Regions from separate parts of the Viridibacterium curvum genome, predicted to be linked through region 2. Evidence: predicted binding sites of a transcription regulator. Region 2 holds the regulator's gene; the other holds the start of a gene.

Region 1 (4,790 bases), on a different contig from region 2:
ACACATTGCCTTCCGCCGTCACTTCATTGCTGATCTGGTCCAACCGCAAGCGATCACTCAGCAGGAACATGCTGTCCCGGCGCAGAATGACCTTGCCCTCAGCCGTGAGCTCGAACTGGTTGCGGCCATCGAGCCGTTCGGCACGCACGCGTGTCGCGCCCGGCGCAAGCGGGATTGCATTTTCAGCAGCGAGCATCGGGAATTTCTGCAGCAGTGCGGGCGGCAGCGCGACAGGCTTTGCGGCTGCGGCAGAAGAAGCCGACGAAGAAGTCTGCGCAGACACCGGCAACGACAGGCAGGCCAGCGCGGCAAAGACCGACAGGCTGAGGCAGCGTGGCTGGGGGACTGGCAACCGGCACTTGCTTCGCAAGGCTACAGGGAGTCGATGCATGGGCTGGCGGGCAAGCTCTTGTGCGGGGCGGGCGGGGCAATCCGTGCAAGGCCTGCCGCTAAGGCAGACCATCCACATTTGTTAAGATTCCGCGGCATTTACTATTCGGGCCACCGGCCCGTTCCGATCCTCTTGCCGCAGGTTCGCGCAAGATTCTACATCAAGCCCCCGGAGCCCTTCCCTTGCAACGCCTCGAGCAGCTACATCAGTGGGTCGCCCAGCAGTTCCCTGACCAGCAAACCGTCATCACACCGGCCTCGGCGGACGCCAGCTTCCGGCGCTACTTCCGCGTCGCACTGCCCGACGGCAACACCCGCATCGTGATGGATGCCCCTCCTGAGCACGAAGATTGCCGCCCCTTCATACACGTGGCTCGACTGTTCGGCGCCGCCGGCGCCCACGTGCCGGAAATCCATGCCGAAGACCTGCAACAGGGCTTTCTGCTGCTCTCCGACCTTGGCAGCAGCACTTATCTCTCGGCACTTACGGACGACAACGCCGACACGCTCTACGCCGACGCGCTCGGCGCCCTCGCCGCCATCCAGCGCGCCAGCCGCCCCGGCTTGTTACCCGAATATGATCGCGCTCATCTGCTGCGCGAAATGGAGCTTTTCCCCGTCTGGTATATCGCCCGCCACAAAGGCGTCACGCTGACCGAAGCAGACAGCGCGAGCCTTTACGAGGTTTTTGACCGCATCATTGAAGTAAACCTGGCCGAGCCCAAGGTCTTCGTACACCGCGATTTCCACTCGCGCAACCTGATGCTGACAGCCCCCAACCCCGGCGTCATCGACTTCCAGGATGCCGTCTACGGCCCACTCACCTACGACCTGGCCTCGCTGTTCAAGGACGCCTACATCGAATGGCCGGAAGAACGCACCATCGACTGGCTGGTCCGCTACTGGGAAGCAGCCCGCCAGATCGGCCTGCCCGTGCGTGAAGATTTTGCCGACTTTCACCGCGACTACGAATTCATGGGCGCCCAGCGCCACATCAAGGTTCTGGGTATCTTCGCGCGGCTCTATCACCGGGACGGCAAGGACGGCTACCTCAAGGACCTGCCCCTGGTCCTCAAGTACCTGCGGAAGACCTGCCAGCGCTACACCGAACTGCGTCCACTGGCTCACCTGCTCGAAAAGCTCGACCCCGAAGAAGGCACGGTCGGCTACTCGTTCTAAGGCCACATCCGCGCCACTCTGCCCCTCCCCGCCGCTGAAGGGCGCCTGACCCGGCTCGTCCCGTGACGCCTGCGCGCCCGCGCGCGCCTGCGCCCCAAGCGCCGCCAATTGCAGCGCAACCCGCTCTGCAGAAACGCACCACACAAGTGCATCTCAACGAACCGGCGCACCACTTACGACCAATATTCGCACCAAATGGAAACAGTACGACCATAAGCAATTGATTTTATTGAACACCAATCTGGTGCAGTTTGTGCTTCATGCTCCGCCATTGTGCAAACGGAGACCCTTCCACCATGGAGCAGTTAAAAACCACCAGTGACGTTCTATTTGTTCTGCTTGGCGCCATCATGATTCTCGCCATGCATGCCGGCTTCGCTTTTCTGGAACTCGGCACCGTCCGCAAAAAGAATCAGGTCAATGCCCTCGTCAAGATCCTTGTCGACTTCAGCGTCTCGACGCTGGCCTACTTCTTCATCGGCTACGGCATTGCCTACGGCCTGCACTTCATGGGCAGCGCCGAGAGCCTGACCGAGAACAGCGGCTACGCCCTCGTCAAATTCTTCTTCCTGCTCACTTTTGCGGCCGCCATTCCCGCCATCATCTCGGGCGGCATCGCGGAACGCGCACGCTTCGGCTCACAACTCGCCGCCACTGCCCTGATCGTCGGGCTGGTCTATCCGTTCTTCGAAGGCATCGTCTGGAACGACAACTACGGCCTGCAAGCCTGGCTGGAGGCCAGCTTCGGCGCCAAGTTCCATGACTTCGCCGGCAGCGTCGTCGTGCACGCCGTGGGCGGCTGGCTGGGCCTTGTCGCCGTGCTGTTCCTCGGTGCGCGACGCGGTCGCTACAACAAGGACGGCGCCATCGCCGCCCACCCGCCCTCAAGCATCCCCTTCCTTGGCCTCGGCGCCTGGATCCTCATCGTCGGCTGGTTCGGCTTCAACGTCATGAGCGCCCAGAAGCTCGAAGCCATCAGCGGCCTCGTCGCCGTCAACTCCCTGATGGCCATGGTCGGCGGCACCCTGGCGGCCTTGCTGCTTGGCCGCAATGACCCCGGCTTCGTCCACAACGGCCCGCTCGCCGGCCTCGTCGCCGTCTGTGCAGGCTCGGACATCATGCATCCGGCCGGCGCGCTGGTCGTCGGCGCCGTTGCCGGCGCCCTCTTCGTCCAGCTGTTCACGCTGACGCAAAACCGCTGGAAGATCGATGACGTGCTCGGCGTCTGGCCCCTGCACGGCCTGTGCGGCGCCTGGGGCGGCATCGCCGCCGGCATCTTTGGCCAGCAAGCGCTTGGTGGCCTGGGCAAGATCAGCTTCGTGAGCCAGCTGATCGGCACCCTCGGCGGCATTGCCGTCGCCCTGATCGGCGGCGGCATCATCTACGGCCTGCTCCGCAAGCTCGTCGGCATCCGCCTCTCTGCCGAAGAAGAATTCGATGGGGCCGACATCACCATCCACAAGATCACCGCCACACCGGAACGCGAGACCAACTGGTAAGCCGCCTGCCAGAAACGACAAGAGCCGCTCGACGAAACGTCGCGCGGCTCTTTGTTTTTGAGCGCCTTCGAAGTGCTCGCTCCGAAAACGACAAAGGCCTGCCGAGCGATCGGCAAGCCTTTGATTTGACTGGTGGTGATGGGCGGGATCGAACCGCCGACCTGCGGGTTATGAATCCGCCGCTCTAACCATCTGAGCTACATCACCCTAATCGAGCCCGCCATTCTAATGCGCTGCCGCACGACCGGTCAAGACAACCTCAACACCCCTTGATGGCAAAGTCCATGCAATTCATGGATTTGGCACGCTGTACGGCAAGCTTTCCAGATTGACTTAAGGGGGGTGATCGCCGACCATTGCAGTCCGTCCGGCTCGGCTTCGCTGCGCCTTTTCCCGAGGATTCCATGCTCAAGTCCTTCCGCCTGTTTTCCCTCGCGCTGGCCCTGGCTGCCACGCCGCTGTTGCCGCAAACCTGTTTTGCGCAAGGAGTGCCCGGTGCAGCCATTCCAGCTGATGCCAAAGAGGGAGTGCTGGAGGTTGCGGACGGACAGATGCTGCTGGACGAGATCCCCTTCCCCGTCACGGCGGCGCTGCAAGTGCGGAACCAGGACAACCTACTGGTGTCGATCTACTCGCTGCGCGGCAAATTCCGCGTCAAGGCGCGTATCGACGTGGCCGGCACGCTGCATCGCATCTGGATCCTGGAACGTCTGCAATAACACCGGCCGGCCACCCGCTGCCAGCCGACAATCCGCACCCCGAAACATGAAGAAGCTTTACATCCGCACCTTCGGCTGCCAGATGAACGAATACGACTCGGACAAGATGGCCGACGTATTGGGCGCCCGCGAAGAACTCGTCAAGACCGACACCCCTGAAGACGCCGACATCATCCTGTTCAACACCTGCTCGGTGCGCGAAAAGGCGCAAGAGCGCGTCTTTCACGACCTCGGGCGCGTCAAGGAACTCAAGAAGACCAAGCCCGGCCTGATCATCGGCGTGGGCGGCTGTGTGGCCTCGCAGGAGGGTGCGGCCATCGTCAAGCGCGCACCCTATGTCGACGTAGTCTTCGGCCCGCAAACCCTGCACCGTTTGCCCCAGCTTATCGACAAGCGCCGCGAAAGCGGTCGCTCACAGGTCGACATCAGCTTCCCCGAGATCGAGAAGTTCGACAACCTGCCGCCGGCGCGCGTCGAGGGTGCCACGGCCTTCGTGTCGATCATGGAGGGCTGCTCGAAGTACTGCACCTTCTGCGTCGTGCCCTACACGCGCGGCGAAGAAGTGTCGCGCCCGCTCGACGACATCCTCACCGAAATCGCGAACCTGACGGCGCAAGGCGTCAAGGAAGTCACCCTGCTCGGCCAGAACGTGAATGCCTGGCGTGGGCCGATCAGCAAGGGCACGGAAGAGATGGGCGCTCAGTTGGCAGATTTCGCCTTCCTGCTCGACTGCGTGCATGACATGCCCGGCATCGAACGCATCCGCTACACCACCTCGCACCCGCGCGAGATGACGCAACGTGTGATCGACGCCTACGCCAAACTGCCCAAGCTCGTCTCGCAGCTGCACTTGCCCGTGCAATCGGGTTCGGACCGCGTACTGGCTGCCATGAAGCGCGGTTACACCGCGCTCGAATTCAAGGCGCTTGTGCGCAAATTGCGTGCCGCGCGGCCAGATCTCTCGCTGTCCTCCGACTTCATCGTCGGCTTCCCCGGCGAAACC
Region 2 (4,790 bases):
CGAGACGACGCGACAGGAAGGACCGCAGCACTTCGATGACGCGCGCTGATTCGAGCGGCGAGGCGAGTACGGGAACGCCAACATCTTCGCAGTTGCGGCGGATGATGTCGGGCACCTCGCAGTCGTCGGCGACGATGATTGCAGGGGGTGGTGCGGCGAGGATGGCGAGCAGGTGGTGCTCCAGCTTGTCCTTGGCCTGACGGCGCGCCCATTCGAACTCGGTCTGGCCGATGACCTGCAGGCGCGTGGGGTGGATCAGGTTGAGGTGGCCGACGAGGTCGGCTGCCCACACGCGGTCATCGTGAACGGTGATATGGGTGTCGAGCCGGCCTGCGACATGGCGCAGGCGCAGCGCGGCCCGGTTGGCTTCAAACAGCTGGGCGACGCTGGTTCGCCGCATTGGCGTCCCACTCGGCAAAGAGGCTGTGCAGCGCGCGCGCGTCGGCGGATTCCGTCAGCGCATCGCGGAATTCGCGATCACTGAACATCGTGGCGAGCTCGGACAGCAGCTGCAGATGCGCCTCGTTGGCCTGCTCGGGCACGAGCATGATGAAGATGAGACCGACGGGCTTGGCATCCGGGGCATCGAAGTTGATCGCTTCGGCCATGCGCATGAAGGCGCCCAGCGGCGACTTGAGGCCCTTGATGCGGCCGTGCGGAATAGCGACGCCTTGCCCAAGCCCGGTGGAGCAGAGCTTCTCACGCTGGGCCAGCGCATCGGTCACCAGCTTGCTGGATACACCGGCCTGGCGTTCAAACATGACGCCGGCAGACTCGAACACTGTCTGCTTGTCGCTGGCAGCAAAGTCGATGACAACGTTGGCAGCAGGCAGGATCTTGGAGATCAGGTTCATTGCAGGTAGTACGGACGCTTCGGCGCCTGGTATTCCGCGAGTTGGCGAGAGAGGGGGGAAAGTTTGCCTGATCGGACAGGCAGCGTCGAGATGAACGAGAGGTTTGTGCTGAAGCGGCCCTCTCCCTGTGCGGGAGAGAGCCGTCGCAGGGGCTCAGCCTTCTGCAGTTTGCTGGTGTTTGATGGCGTCGCGGGTATGGTCGGACGACTTTTCCTTGTGCTTGACGACCTGGCGATCGAGTTTGTCGATCATGGCGTCAATGGCGGCGTAAAGGTCTTCGTTGCTGCTTTCCACGAAGATGTCCTTGCCGCGGACATGAACCGTAACTTCGGCCTTCTGCTTGAGCTTTTCGACAGACAGGATGACATGCGTCGCAGTCACATGGTCGAAGTGACGGATTACCCTGTCTAGCTTGCCTGTGACGTATTCGCGGATGGCGGGCGTCACATCGAGGTGGTGGCCGGTGATATTCAGGTTCATAAGCGAACTCCTAGATCGTTTTGCGCTGACTGACCGGCGGAATATTGAGTGACTCGCGGTACTTCGCGATGGTTCTGCGAGCCACCACGATACCCTGCTGGCCCAACATCTCGGCAATCTTTGCGTCCGACAGCGGTTTTTTGCCGTCTTCCCCTGCGACCATCTGGCGAATCAGCGCGCGAATCGCCGTGGCGGAGCAGGCACCGCCCGTGTCCGTAGACACGTGACTGCCGAAGAAATACTTCAGTTCATAAATCCCACGCGTCGAGGCCAGGTACTTCTGTGTGGTGACCCGCGACACCGTGGACTCGTGCAGTTCCAGCTCTTCGGCAATTTCCCGCAGGGTCAGGGGCCGCATGGCCACTTCACCGTGGTCGAAGAACTGGCGCTGTCTTTCAACGATAGCCTGCGACACGCGCAGGATCGTGTCAAATCTTTGCTGGACGTTCTTTATCAGCCATTTTGCCTCTTGCAGTTGCGTGGACAGCGAGCCGCTGATGCCACGGTTCTGATGAAGGATATCGGCATAGACCCGGTGAATCCTGAGCTTGGGCATGGCCTCGGGGTTCAGGTTAGCCGTCCAGGCGCCACGGTACTTGCGCACGATCACATCCGGCACGATGTAACGCGCTTCCAGCGGCGCAAACTGGGCACCCGGATGCGGGTTGAGGCTGCAGATGAGTTCGTGTGCGGCACGCAGGCCGTCGTCATCGCAGCCCAGGCGGCGGCGGATCTTGACGAAATCACGTGCGGCGAGCTGTTCGAGACAGTGCTCGACGATGCCCATGGCCAGATCGCGCGTGGGGCTCTTGTCGCGTGCCTTCAGTTGCAGCAACAGGCATTCCTGCAGGCTGCGGGCGCCGATTCCCACGGGGTCGAAGTGCTGCACATGGCGCAAAGCCGTGACCAGCTCTTCGAGCTCGACTTCCCATTCTTCGGGGATCAGGGGGAGGAGCTCTTCAAGCTCCTGCGCCAGCATGCCGTCGTCTTCGAGCGCTTCAATGATGAGGCGGATCAAGGCGCGGTCGCGGTCCGAGAAGGGCATCAGCGCGAGCTGCTGCTCAAGGTGGTCGCGCAGGCTGGTGCTTGCGGCCTGGAACTCCTGGAAATCGCTGTCGTCGTCGCTGTCGTTGCTGCCACTGCCGCTGCCCGTGGCTTCGGCACGCCATTCGGCAGCCTCGCCGATGTCGTCGTCCGACACCGAGTCGTAGGCCTCGGTAATGGTGTCGGGCATTTCGACGGTGGTTTGCGGCTCGAAGTCCTCTTCGCCATTGGCGTGGCGGTCGGACAGTTCACTGGCTGCTGTCGCAGCCTCTGCCGTGGGCACGTCCTGCATCGGTGCGACATCTTCGCCCTCCTCGGCGCCATCGCGTTCGAGCAGAGGGTTTTCGAGCAGCATGCGCTCGATTTCGGTATTGAGCTCCAGGGTGGACAGCTGCAGCAGTTTGATGGACTGCTGGAGTTGAGGCGTAAGCGCTAGCTGTTGGGAGAGACGTAACTGGAGCGAGGGCTTCATGACTGGATGATGCGTGATTTACAGCCGGAAATGTTCACCCAGATAGATCTGGCGAACCTGGTCATTCTGCACGATCTCGTTCGGACGACCGCCCGCCAGCACTTCGCCGGCATTGATGATCCAGGCGTGGTCGCAGATACCGAGGGTTTCGCGCACGTTGTGGTCGGTGATCAATACGCCGATTCCGCGTGCCTTGAGGTAGCCGATGATCTTCTGGATGTCGATCACCGCGATCGGATCGACGCCCGCGAAGGGTTCATCGAGCAGGATCAGTTTGGGGTTGGTGGCGAGTGCGCGCGCAATTTCGACGCGACGGCGTTCGCCGCCAGACAGGGATATCGCATTGGCGTCGCGCAGATGGCCGATGTTGAGCTCGTCGAGCAGTTCGTCGAGGCGACCCCGTTGCTCGTCCTTGCCGAGCTTTTGCAATTCGAGGACGGCGAGGATGTTTTCCGTCACCGTCAGCTTGCGGAACACCGAGTTTTCCTGAGGCAGATAGGACAGGCCCAGCTGCGCACGACGGTGCATCGGCAGGTGGGTGATGTCGGTGCTGTTCAGGTGAATGCGGCCGCCATCTGCCTTGACGAGACCCACGATGGTGTAGAAGCAGGTCGTCTTGCCCGCACCATTTGGGCCCAGCAAGCCGACGACTTCGCCGCCGCCGACCTGGAAGGACACGTCCTTGACCACGGTGCGGGCTTTGTAACGTTTGCGGACGCCTTCAACCTTCAACAAACTCATGCACGGGATCTTTCAGCAACTTGCGGATCAGCTCCGCCGAAAAGCCGCGCGACTGCAGAAAGCGGGCTTGCCTGGCCCAGTCCTTCGCATCGACGGGCGGCTGCCCGAATTTCTTTTTCCACACGCTCCGTGCGCGTGTCAGTTCGTCTTCAACCAGTACCTCACCGAGTGCGGTGCTGGCGAGTTCTTCCGTCACACCACGGTCACCCAGCTCGCGGCGGATGCGGGCACTGCCCAGTCGTCCGGCGCGTGATCTCACATAGCTTTCGGCGAAGCGCGCGTCGGACTGAAGCCCTGTTTCTGCCATGCGGTCCAGCACGGCCTCCACGTCATCGCCCTCATCGGCACGCGCAGCCAGCTTGCGCCGCAGCTCCTGCCGCGAATGCTCGCGGGTGGCGAGCAGACGCAGTGCAGTGCTGGTGAGGGAGGAGGCGGGCTTCTTCACTGCGGGCTCCGGTCAGATCCGCGGACGCCGGGCTTACTCGGCGGCCACGGCCTGCATGGCTGCGACGCCGACAGCTTCGCGGATCTTGTTTTCGATCTCGCGTGCGGTCTCGGGGTGCTCACGCAGGAACTCGCGGGCGTTGTCCTTGCCCTGACCGATCTTCTCGCCTTGATAGGCGTACCAGGCGCCGGACTTGTCGACGAACTTGTGATCCACGCCCATGTCGACGATCTCACCCTCGCGCGAGATGCCCTCGCCGTAGAGGATGTCGAAATGCGCTTCCTTGAACGGGGGCGCGACCTTGTTCTTGACGACCTTGACCTTGGTCTCGGAACCGATGACTTCCTCGCCCTTCTTGATCGTACCGGTGCGGCGAATGTCGAGGCGCACGGAGGCGTAGAACTTCAGTGCGTTGCCGCCCGTGGTGGTTTCGGGGTTGCCGAACATCACGCCGATCTTCATGCGGATCTGGTTGATGAAGATGACCAGCGTATTCGTGCGCTTGATGTTGGCGGTGAGCTTGCGCAGGGCTTGCGACATCAGGCGGGCTTGCAGGCCCGGCAGCTGGTCGCCCATCTCGCCTTCGATTTCGGCCTTGGGCGTCAGCGCGGCAACCGAGTCGATGACGAGGATGTCGACGCCGCCCGAACGCACGAGCATGTCGGCGATTTCAAGGGCTTGCTCACCGGTGTCCGGCTGCGAAATCAGCAGGTCGCCGACATTTACGCCCAGCTTTGCTGCGTATTGCACATCC

Evidence for each region. Region 2 encodes sigma-54, which starts transcription at its own class of promoters, with help from an activator protein. Its sites were predicted from a motif close to TGGCACGCTTNCTGCTNA; they were not measured.
Region 1: a site for sigma-54 is predicted at 1,812-1,829, ahead of ABEA02_RS19460 (ammonium transporter). Genes of this name have one in related genera too.

What each region holds. Positions count from the first base shown of each region.
Region 1 covers NZ_BAABLD010000017.1:663,556-668,345, forward strand. The annotation lists gene ABEA02_RS19450 (LPS-assembly protein LptD) at 1-352, opposite strand, end outside; gene ABEA02_RS19455 (aminoglycoside phosphotransferase family protein) at 574-1,569, shown strand; gene ABEA02_RS19460 (ammonium transporter) at 1,866-3,068, shown strand; tRNA gene ABEA02_RS19465 (tRNA-Met) at 3,199-3,275, opposite strand; gene ABEA02_RS19470 (hypothetical protein) at 3,473-3,787, shown strand; gene miaB (tRNA (N6-isopentenyl adenosine(37)-C2)-methylthiotransferase MiaB) at 3,834-4,790, shown strand, end outside.
Region 2 covers NZ_BAABLD010000008.1:1,043,539-1,048,328, forward strand. The annotation lists gene hprK (HPr(Ser) kinase/phosphatase) at 1-400, opposite strand, end outside; gene ABEA02_RS12640 (PTS sugar transporter subunit IIA) at 369-854, opposite strand; gene hpf (ribosome hibernation-promoting factor, HPF/YfiA family) at 1,008-1,334, opposite strand; gene ABEA02_RS12650 (RNA polymerase factor sigma-54) at 1,345-2,850, opposite strand; gene lptB (LPS export ABC transporter ATP-binding protein) at 2,869-3,591, opposite strand; gene recX (recombination regulator RecX) at 3,572-4,036, opposite strand; gene recA (recombinase RecA) at 4,070-4,790, opposite strand, start outside.